Regions from separate parts of the Enterobacter sp. DVT3837 genome, predicted to be linked through region 1. Evidence: predicted binding sites of a transcription regulator. Region 1 holds the regulator's gene; each other region holds the start of a gene.
The links. The regulator PurR, encoded in region 1, represses purine synthesis genes. The targets are predictions, from matches to a motif close to CANGCAAACGTTTGCNTG.
Positions count from the first base shown of each region.

Region 2: the regulator PurR is predicted to act here: its motif matches at 1,480-1,497, upstream of purL (phosphoribosylformylglycinamidine synthase).
Region 3: the regulator PurR is predicted to act here: its motif matches at 1,327-1,344, upstream of pyrC (dihydroorotase).

Region 1 covers NZ_JBWDLA010000002.1:1,132,650-1,135,932, forward strand. The annotation lists gene AC0XWG_RS20350 (MFS transporter) at 1-748, opposite strand, end outside; gene cydH (cytochrome bd-I oxidase subunit CydH) at 912-1,001, opposite strand; gene purR (HTH-type transcriptional repressor PurR) at 1,299-2,324, shown strand; gene punR (DNA-binding transcriptional activator PunR) at 2,342-3,253, opposite strand.
Region 2 covers NZ_JBWDLA010000001.1:2,621,829-2,625,111, reverse strand. The annotation lists gene purL (phosphoribosylformylglycinamidine synthase) at 1-1,394, opposite strand, end outside; gene mltF (membrane-bound lytic murein transglycosylase MltF) at 1,662-3,212, shown strand; gene tadA (tRNA adenosine(34) deaminase TadA) at 3,100-3,283, opposite strand, start outside.
Region 3 covers NZ_JBWDLA010000002.1:1,376,396-1,379,678, reverse strand. The annotation lists gene dinI (DNA damage-inducible protein I) at 1-142, opposite strand, end outside; gene pyrC (dihydroorotase) at 217-1,263, opposite strand; gene AC0XWG_RS21635 (lipoprotein) at 1,390-1,950, opposite strand; gene mdtH (multidrug efflux MFS transporter MdtH) at 2,076-3,283, opposite strand, start outside.

The DNA.
Region 1 (3,283 bases):
AGCCCACGCCAATCAACACCAGCATCGCAGTGATAAAGATCGGTGTCGCGTGAGTGATGTCGTGAAGCACGGGAGAAATGTAGGTATAGAGGGTAAACATCGCCCCTGCCCCCAACACGGTCGTCAGCAATGCCGAGAGCACCTGCGGGCGTACCAGCACAGACAACTCTTTGCGCACGTCAGGACGTTCCCCCGCGCTGCCTTTCGGCAGGGAGAAGAACAGTGCCACCATCGCGATCACACCGAGACCGGCCGTCGCCAGGAAAGACATACGCCAGCCGATCGCTTCACCCAGCCAGGTTGCCGCAGGCACCCCGCCGATGTTGGCAATCGTTAGTCCCATAAACATGGTTGCCACGGCACTCGCCTGCTTGTGTTTTGGCACCACGCTTGCGGCTACGACCGACCCCAGCCCAAAGAACGCGCCGTGGTTAAGGCTGGTCAGAATGCGGGACAGCATCAATGTGGTGTAGTCCGGCGAAATGGCGGAAAGCACGTTGCCCAGGGTGAAAATCGCCATCAGGAAAATCAGCGCATTGCGGCGCGCGCGATGCGAAAGCAGAAGCGTCATCAGCGGCGCCCCGACCATCACGCCGATAGCGTAGGCGCTGATTAACATCCCTGCGGCAGGGATCGAGACATCCACGCCTCTGGCAATAACAGGCAGTAAACCCATCGGGGAGAATTCAGTGGTGCCAATCCCAAAAGCGCCAATCGCCAGGGCCAGCAGGGGAAAATTGATTTTCATACGTCAACTCCGGATGCCGTGTCATGAGGTGACACAGAACAAAGAAGCGGAAAGCATGACATCAATCACAAAAAATGAGAAGTTAACAAAATGGCAAAAGATTTTTGCCAGAGAAGTAACAATCAGGGGAATCGGGAGGGAGAAGGCTCTCCCTCCGCGTAAATCAGTGCAGTGCGGCCGTCAGACCCGCTGCGACAATCAAAGCCAGCACAATAACGGTGGTGAACAGCGAAAACTTCAGATCGGAACTCATCAATTTTTCTCCTTTTAATCCCCCCACGAAAAGTGAGCTTGCTCATTTTTGCACAATTTACGTCAAAAATCTTCCTGGATTTAAACGGATAACCACTTTACCTCTTCCCCTTTTCATCAAGATAGGACAAAATTCCACGCTAAATTTATTAGCGTACCGGCCATTGACCCCCTCCTGACGTCCTGTGTCGTTTTCCCGGCGTGTCGCAATTCAAAATTGCGCGATAAGGGTGAGAGAAGGCAAACGTTTACCTTCAATTTTTTCAGGAGTTTAGGATATGGTCTGGAGTGACATTTAATGGCAACAATTAAAGATGTAGCAAAACGCGCAAACGTTTCCACTACAACCGTATCACATGTAATTAACAAAACCCGCTTTGTGGCGGAAGAGACGCGCAACGCCGTCTGGGCAGCGATCAAAGAACTGCACTATTCGCCAAGTGCGGTTGCGCGTAGCCTCAAGGTTAATCACACCAAGTCTATTGGTTTGCTGGCGACCAGCAGTGAAGCGGCCTATTTTGCCGAGATCATTGAAGCGGTTGAGAAAAACTGTTTTCAAAAAGGCTATACCCTGATTCTGGGCAACGCGTGGAACAGCATTGAAAAACAGCGCGCCTACCTGTCGATGATGGCGCAAAAGCGCGTTGATGGCCTGCTGGTGATGTGTTCCGAGTATCCGGAAACTGTGCTGTCCATGCTGGAAGAGTATCGCCATATCCCAATGGTGGTGATGGACTGGGGTGAAGCCCGCGCGGACTTCACCGATTCCGTTATCGATAACGCCTTTGAAGGCGGTTATATGGCGGGTCGTTATCTGATAGAACGCGGTCACCGCGAGATCGGTGTGATCCCGGGTCCACTGGAGCGCAATACCGGTGCAGGTCGTCTGGCTGGGTTTATGAAAGCGATGGAAGAAGCGCTGATCACCGTTCCGGAAAACTGGATCGTGCAGGGCGACTTCGAACCGGAGTCGGGCTACCGCGCGATGCAGCAGATCGTCTCCCAGCAGCACCGTCCGACCGCCGTTTTCTGCGGGGGCGACATCATGGCAATGGGTGCCCTCTGTGCTGCCGATGAGCTGGGTCTGCGTGTACCGCAGGATATTTCTGTGATCGGGTATGACAACGTGCGTAACGCGCGCTTCTTTACGCCGGCATTAACGACCATTCACCAGCCGAAAGACTCACTGGGTGAAACCGCCTTTAATATGCTGATGGACAGGATCGTCAACAAACGAGAAGAGTCACAGTCCATTGAAGTTCACCCGCGTCTTATTGAACGCCGCTCCGTTGCGGATGGTCCGTTCCGCGACTACCGCCGGTAATCTCTTCACGGGGCCAGTTAAGCTGGCTCCCGTAGCCATTCCCGGTTTAGCGTTTCGCTGTCTCCCAGATAATCCAGCAGCCAGGCCATCGCTGGCGAGACATCATTTTGTTGCCAGGTGAGGCAACAGGCCGCATCCGGGAACGGGTTCTCTAGCGTCAACTCAACCCACTCTCCGGTGTCAATTCGCGGCCGCGCAAAATGAACGGGCACCATCGCAACGCACAAGCCAGCACTGAGGCACGTCGCCGACGATTCCCAGTCGGGTGCAACCACCCGCCGCTGGTTATCCAGAAGCCAGGTGATACGCTTGGGTAATGAACGGGACGTATCCTCCAGCACCAGCGATGGCCAGTTGCGTAGCGTATCGTCGCTCAAGGGGCCTTCCAGAGCCGCCAGCGGATGATCGCTTGCCACCACGCATTTCCAGCTCAGCATCCCCATATCGCGAAACGCATAACGTCCCCCAACCGGAATCGCCTGCGTGGCCCCGATCGCCATCTCTGCCCTGCCGTCCGCCAGCGCATCCCAGACGCCGTTAAACACCTCCTGCGAGACCCGCAATTCGACGTCAGAAAAATGACGATAGAAGTCGACAATCATTTGCCGGGTACGCTCGGGTTTGACGATATTATCCACCGCGATGGAAATATGCCCCCGCCAGCCGTTAGCGATCTGCTGACACTGTTCGCGGGTGATCTGCATTTTTTTGATGACAGAACGTCCTTCTTTCAAAAACCACGCGCCGGCGGGCGTTAATTCCACATCACGATGTCGCCGTTCAAACAGCGGAACCGCCAGCCACTCCTCGAGCTGACGTACTGTATAGCTGATAGCTGAAGGCACGCGGTGTAACTCCTGCGCCGCTCCACTGAAACTGCCGTTACGCGCGACAGCATCGACCACTTCAAGAGAATAATCTGACCACATTTTCTGCCTGCAAAAAATTTGAATGCACAC
Region 2 (3,283 bases), on a different contig from region 1:
AGATCCGCATCAGACTGACCAGAGGTCATAGAAGAAGCCGCCCCACCGCCCAGGCCGATGTTCATTGCCGGGCCACCGAGGACGATCAGCTTCGCGCCCACGACGATCTCGCCTTTCTGCACGTGATCGGCGCGAATGTTGCCGATCCCGCCCGCCAGCATGATCGGTTTGTGGTAGCCGCGCAGCTCTTCGCCGTTGTGGCTGTCCACTTTCTCTTCATAGGTACGGAAGTAACCGTTCAGCGCCGGACGACCAAATTCGTTGTTAAACGCCGCGCCGCCCAGCGGGCCTTCGGTCATGATATCCAGCGCGGTTACAATGCGCTCTGGCTTGCCGAAATCTTCTTCCCACGGCTGTTCAAAACCCGGGATGCGCAGGTTGGAAACGGAGAAACCGACCAGACCAGCTTTTGGTTTAGCCCCGCGACCGGTCGCACCTTCATCACGGATTTCACCGCCGGAACCGGTCGCCGCCCCCGGCCACGGGGAGATCGCCGTCGGGTGGTTATGGGTTTCGACCTTCATCAGGATATGCGCGGGCTCCTGATGGAAGTCATAGCGCCCTGCTTCGCGATCGGCGAAGAAGCGGCCCACCTCGGAACCTTCCATTACCGCAGCGTTGTCTTTGTAGGCAGACAGCACGTGGTCAGGGGTTTTTTCCATGGTGTTTTTAATCATTTTGAACAGCGACTTCGGCTGCTGTTCGCCGTCGATAACCCAGTCGGCGTTGAAAATCTTGTGACGACAGTGTTCAGAGTTGGCCTGCGCGAACATATAGAGTTCGATGTCATTCGGATTGCGGTTCAGCTTAACAAACGCATCCTGCAGATAATCAATTTCGTCTTCTGCCAGTGCCAGGCCAAGACGCAGGTTCGCGTCAATCAGTGCCTGGCGCCCCTGCCCCAGCAAATCCACGCTCTGTACCGGCGCAGGCTGATGGTGGGAGAATAGCTTCTGCGCGTCATCGAGAGAGGCAAAAACACTCTCCATCATGCGGTCATGAAGCTCAGCTGCAACCGCCTGCCACTGTTCTTCGCTCAGAGTGGAAGCTTCCACATAGTACGCCACGCCGCGTTCCAGACGGTTAATCTGGCTCAGGCCACAGTTGTGGGCGATGTCGGTGGCTTTGGAAGACCAGGGGGAGATGGTGCCCGGACGCGGTGTCGCAAGGATCAGTTTGCCGGTTGGCGTATGGCTGCTCAGACTTGGGCCATACTTGAGCAGGCGTTCCAGCTGTACGCGCTCCTCTGCATTCAGGGGGGCATTCAGGTCAGCAAAATGGACATACTCAGCGTAAATATTGCTTACCGGAAGGTCGGCCGCCTGAAAACGTGCCAGCAGTTTGTTAATACGGAAGGCAGACAGTGCAGGCGAACCACGCAGAATTTCCATCATAAGTCTCTCGTCTTCGAAGCGCCGGGGCGCTTACAGTGTGCGCAAGGGGGGAAAACGGGCGTCATTATAGAGAATCCTGAGCGCCGACGAAACCGTTTGCGTCGAAATAAAATATACGCAGATGTTTAACAATAGATGTGACCTGTCTCTCTAATGGGTTGCCAAGTGGCGCAAGTTTACGCAAAATGCCGCTCATTCAATGGCAAACCTTATTATTAACATGGCTACAGCAGACTGAGGCAACCGGCGTCGCAGAGAATTAACTAATTGAAAAAATTAAAGATTAATTATCTGCTCATCGGCATTGTGACGTTGCTGCTGGCAGTGGCCCTCTGGCCTTCTATCCCCTGGTTCGGCAAAGCCGAAAACCGTATCGCCGCCATAAAGGAGCGGGGGGAATTGCGCGTCAGTACCCTAAACTCTCCGCTGATCTACAGCGACATCAACGGCAAAGTTATTGGTCTGGATTACGAACTGGCCCAACAGTTCGCCGATTATCTTGGCGTAAAGCTTAAAATTACCGTCCGCCAGAATATCAACCAGTTGTTTGATGACCTCGATAACGACGATGCCGATATGCTCGCGGCCGGGCTGGTGTATAACAGCGAGCGCAGCAAGAACTATCAGCCAGGCCCGACCTACTACTCCGTTTCGCAGCAACTGGTCTACCGTGTCGGAAGCGTTCGCCCGCGCACGCTTGCTACCATTAACGATCAACAACTGACGATTGCCCCCGGCCATGTGGTGATTGACGATCTGCGTGAGCTCAAGGAGAAGAAATACCCGGACCTGAGCTGGACAGTCGATCCCAAACTCGGCACTACGGAACTGCTGGAACAGGTTAAAAATCAGAAACTGCCCTATACCATCGCTGATTCGGTTGCGATCAGTCTTTTCCAGCGCGTTCACCCTGAGATCGCCGTAGCGCTGGACGTGACAGATGAACAACCCGTTACCTGGTTTACCCAGCTCGACGACGATCAGACCGTCTCTGCGGCGATGCTCGATTTCTTCAATACCATCAATGAAGACGGTACCCTGGCGCGTCTGGAGGAGAAGTATCTCGGCCACGGTGACGACTTTGACTATGTCGACACCCGCAGCTTCCTGCGCGCGATAGACGGTGTCCTGCCAGACCTGCAGCCGTTGTTCGAAAAATACGCCCAGGAAATTGACTGGAAACTGCTGGCGGCTATCTCCTATCAGGAATCTCACTGGGATACCCAGGCCACGTCGCCCACGGGCGTACGCGGTTTAATGATGCTAACCAAAAATACCGCCCTGAGCCTGGGTGTGAATGACCGTACCGATGCCGAACAGAGCATCAGCGGTGGTGCACGCTACCTGCAGGATATGATGGCCAAGGTACCGGAAACAGTGCCGGAAGAAGAGCGGATCTGGTTCGCGCTGGCCGCCTACAACATGGGTTATGCGCATATGCTTGATGCGCGAGCGCTGACGGCGAAAACGAAAGGTAACCCGGACAGCTGGTCAGACGTTAAACAGCGGTTGCCACTGCTGAGCCAGAAACCCTGGTACAACAAGCTGACATATGGCTACGCACGCGGACATGAGGCTTACGCCTACGTGGAAAATATCCGTAAATATCAGATAAGCCTGGTAGGATACCTGCTGGAAAAAGAGAAAGAAGCGGCAGAGGCAAAACAACTGGCTCAAAGTTACCCGGTTGTGGCACCGGATGAACTTAATCGTCCGACAACTTCAATTCTGCCTTTTGTTGCTTTTTCTGCTGCCGGCGCATTCGAAAGAAATCACTTAGTAGCCCCGAACACTCTGGTGCAAGCACCCCGCCGATAGTCTTGACCTGATGGTTCATCCCCGGGTGTCCCAGAACATCCATCAGTGAGCCGGCAGCGCCGGTTTTTTCA
Region 3 (3,283 bases), 240 kb from region 1:
TTGCTGCCGCATAACGAACCGTTACGGCACCCGTATTGTCAGGAAAGGTGTTGTTAATTCGACGGGATAATTCCCCTGCCAGCGCATCCAGCGCGCCAACAGGCAGGACGGTAGTTTTGGCTATGGTGACTTCAATACGCATAAATGCCCCCTGTGTAATATACTGTTCATTTATACAGGTATATTGTCGGTTTGACAACAAGGGGCACTGAATATTTAGCGTTTTACTGTCCAGTGAACGGTTTCGCCCGCCAGGAATGGGACCAGAGTGTCATCCGTCAGGGCAATGGATTCCTCAACCTGGCTTGCTTTACGCTCCAGTTCGATGAAGGTGTCATTGACCGGCAGACCATAGAAGCGCGGGCCGTTGAGGGAGCAGAACGCTTCAAAATGCTGCAGTGCGTTCATCTCTTCAAACACGGTCGCGTAGCTTGCGAGGGCGGTTGGGGCGTTGAAGCAGCCCGCGCAGCCGCAGCTTGCCTCTTTACGATGGCGGGCGTGAGGCGCGGAATCGGTACCGAGGAACGCGCGAGAGAACCCGCTGGCTACCAGCTCGCGCAGGGCCTGCTGGTGAATGTTGCGCTTAAGGATCGGCAGGCAGTACAGGTGCGGACGTACGCCGCCTACCAGCATATGGTTACGGTTAAACATCAGATGCTGAGGGGTGATGGTGGCGGCAATAAGATCGTTGCCGTCACGCACATACTCTGCCGCGTCTTTGGTGGTGATGTGTTCGAACACGACTTTAAGCGCAGGCAGTCGCTGGCGCAGCGGTTCCATCACGGTCTCAATAAAGCGGGCTTCACGGTCAAAGATGTCAATCTCAGCGTGGGTGACTTCACCATGTACCAGCAGCGGCATGCCCAGTTTCTGCATGCGTTCCAGAACCGGCATGATGGCATCAATACTGGTGACACCGTGGCTGGAGTTAGTGGTGGCATTCGCCGGGTAGAGTTTTGCCGCAGTGAATACACCTTCGTTAAAACCGCGCTCTACTTCGTTCGGATCCAGTGAATCGGTCAGGTAGCACGTCATCAACGGGGTGAAATCATGCCCTTCGGGAACGGCATCAAGGATGCGCTGGCGATATGCGATTGCGGCATCGACGGTGGTGACTGGTGGAACCAGGTTAGGCATGACAATCGCGCGGCCATAAATTTCGCTGGTATAGGGCACGACGGTTTTCAGCATATCGCCATCACGCAGATGGATATGCCAGTCGTCTGGGCGGCGGATTTTAAGAACCTGGGGTTGTGCAGTCATGGAAGCTCCGGCTTGTCAGGAATCAGTCATTAGGATGGCTGTTTTTGCCGGACACAAATCATAAGCGGAAACGTTTTCGTTTGCACACTTTTCCGTAAAAAAAAGGGCGCCTCAGCGCCCTTCAGGTTAATCGGTGAAAGGAATGACAATTTCTCCCGGTTTCACCTCTATCCCTTTTGCATATTTTTTCGCAAGGGCTTCACCCTTACTCTTGTCTTCACTTAAGACATACGCAGGCTGCTGATTAAAATAATTACGCAGCGACTGGTTCAGATAGGGCATCAGCGTTTGCAGAACCGGAGCCATCTTATCCGGGGAAACCTGGGCATCGACCACTTCCATCTCCTGCAGGAAAATCGCGCCTTTCTCTTTATTGAAAACGGGAAGGGCCTTCAGTTTGAGCTTAATATTAGCTTTCTGGTTGCCAAAGAGAGAAGACATATCAAGATCTGCATCTCCTGCCAGAGTGACTTTGTTTGGCTCTTCACGTCCAATCTGGCTGGTGAGGTTGGATAGGACGATATGTGCGTCGGCAAGCCCTGGCACGCCAATGTCTTTAGAGAAATTGTTATGTTTTTCCAGCGCCTGATTAATTTCCTGTTCACTGACGGTATATTGCGTTAGCTGGTTACAGCCAACCAGCAGACCGCTGACAATCAATGCTGCGGCGAAAACAATTTTCTTCATAGTGTTCCTCAACGAAAAATCGGCGCTTCTGTCCTGTGACGTCAGTATGTCAGTGTGAAATTGCAGAAACCAGCAGAAAAAACTGAGAAATGGGAGCGGGAGTGTACTCCCGCTCAAGGGAAGTGCTACGCGCCAGGCTCGAGCATGCCGCTCGCGCTGCGTTTCTGGCTGAACTGCCACCACAGAGCCAGCAGTGTGATTAAACCCACCACGCCGAGCATCATCCAGGGCAGTTCGGGTTGATTCAGGGCTTTACCGGCATCAAATAACCAACCGCCGCCGGTGTAACCTAATGCGCCGCCAAGCGCCAGCCCCAGCCGGCTGAACCCCATATAGCTGCCACGCGCCCGCGCATCCGCAAGCGAAGCGCTCAGCGTTTCACGGGCGGGCTCGGCGATGATAGAACCAATATAGAACGTGCAAATCAGCGTAAACAGTTGCTGAAGGGAGTTCACCAGGCCGATCGGCATCATGCTCAGCGTCATCAGGAACAGCCCGGCCATCAGGCGATGCTCCAGACGAAAACGCCGTTCGCTCCAGCGGGCAATCGGATACAGCAGCGTCAACGACAGGCAGGCTTCGATGGCATACATCCATTTGACGGCAGCTGGGGTTCCTGCAATGTCGTTAACCATGATCGGCAGCATCAGCATCACCTGTACGGCGAGCATGTAGTAACCCGTCAGGGTTAACACGTACGTGACGAAACGCTTGTCGCGCAGCACACGACCGAGGCCTTCCCGGACGGGGACTTTGACCGTCGACAGTTTCCAGGCAGGCAGGAACAGGCCATTAAACAGCGCGCACAGAATAAAGAGCACCGCACCAGCGGCGCAGACCAGACGGAAGTCATACTGCAGCAGCCAGCTCCCCAGCAGTGCACCGATAACCGCACCCGCACTGTCCTGCATCATCAGAATCGAGAAGAAACGCCCTCTGTGCTGCGGACGAATGAGCTTCACCACCAGCGCAGTGCGAGGCGGATCAAACAGCGTGCCCCCGATACCGGAAAGGAAGCAGGAGAACCACAGCAGCCAGGGCTCCTGAGCGACCGCCATCGTGGCAAAACCTGCCGCGCGCAGCAGCATACCGGTAACGATCATTGGTTTCGCGCCAAAACGGTCAGCGATGGCGCCACCAAAGACACCGAGACCCTGCTGGACAAACTGGCGTAACCCCAGGGCAATGCCAACCATTAATGCCGCCCAGCCCATTTGATCGACAAAACGAATCGAGATAAGGGGGAATACGACAAAAAAGCCGAGCACGACCAGCATGTTATCGACGAGCAGGAAATATTTACCCAGGCTCCTGGCCTGTGATACGCGGGACA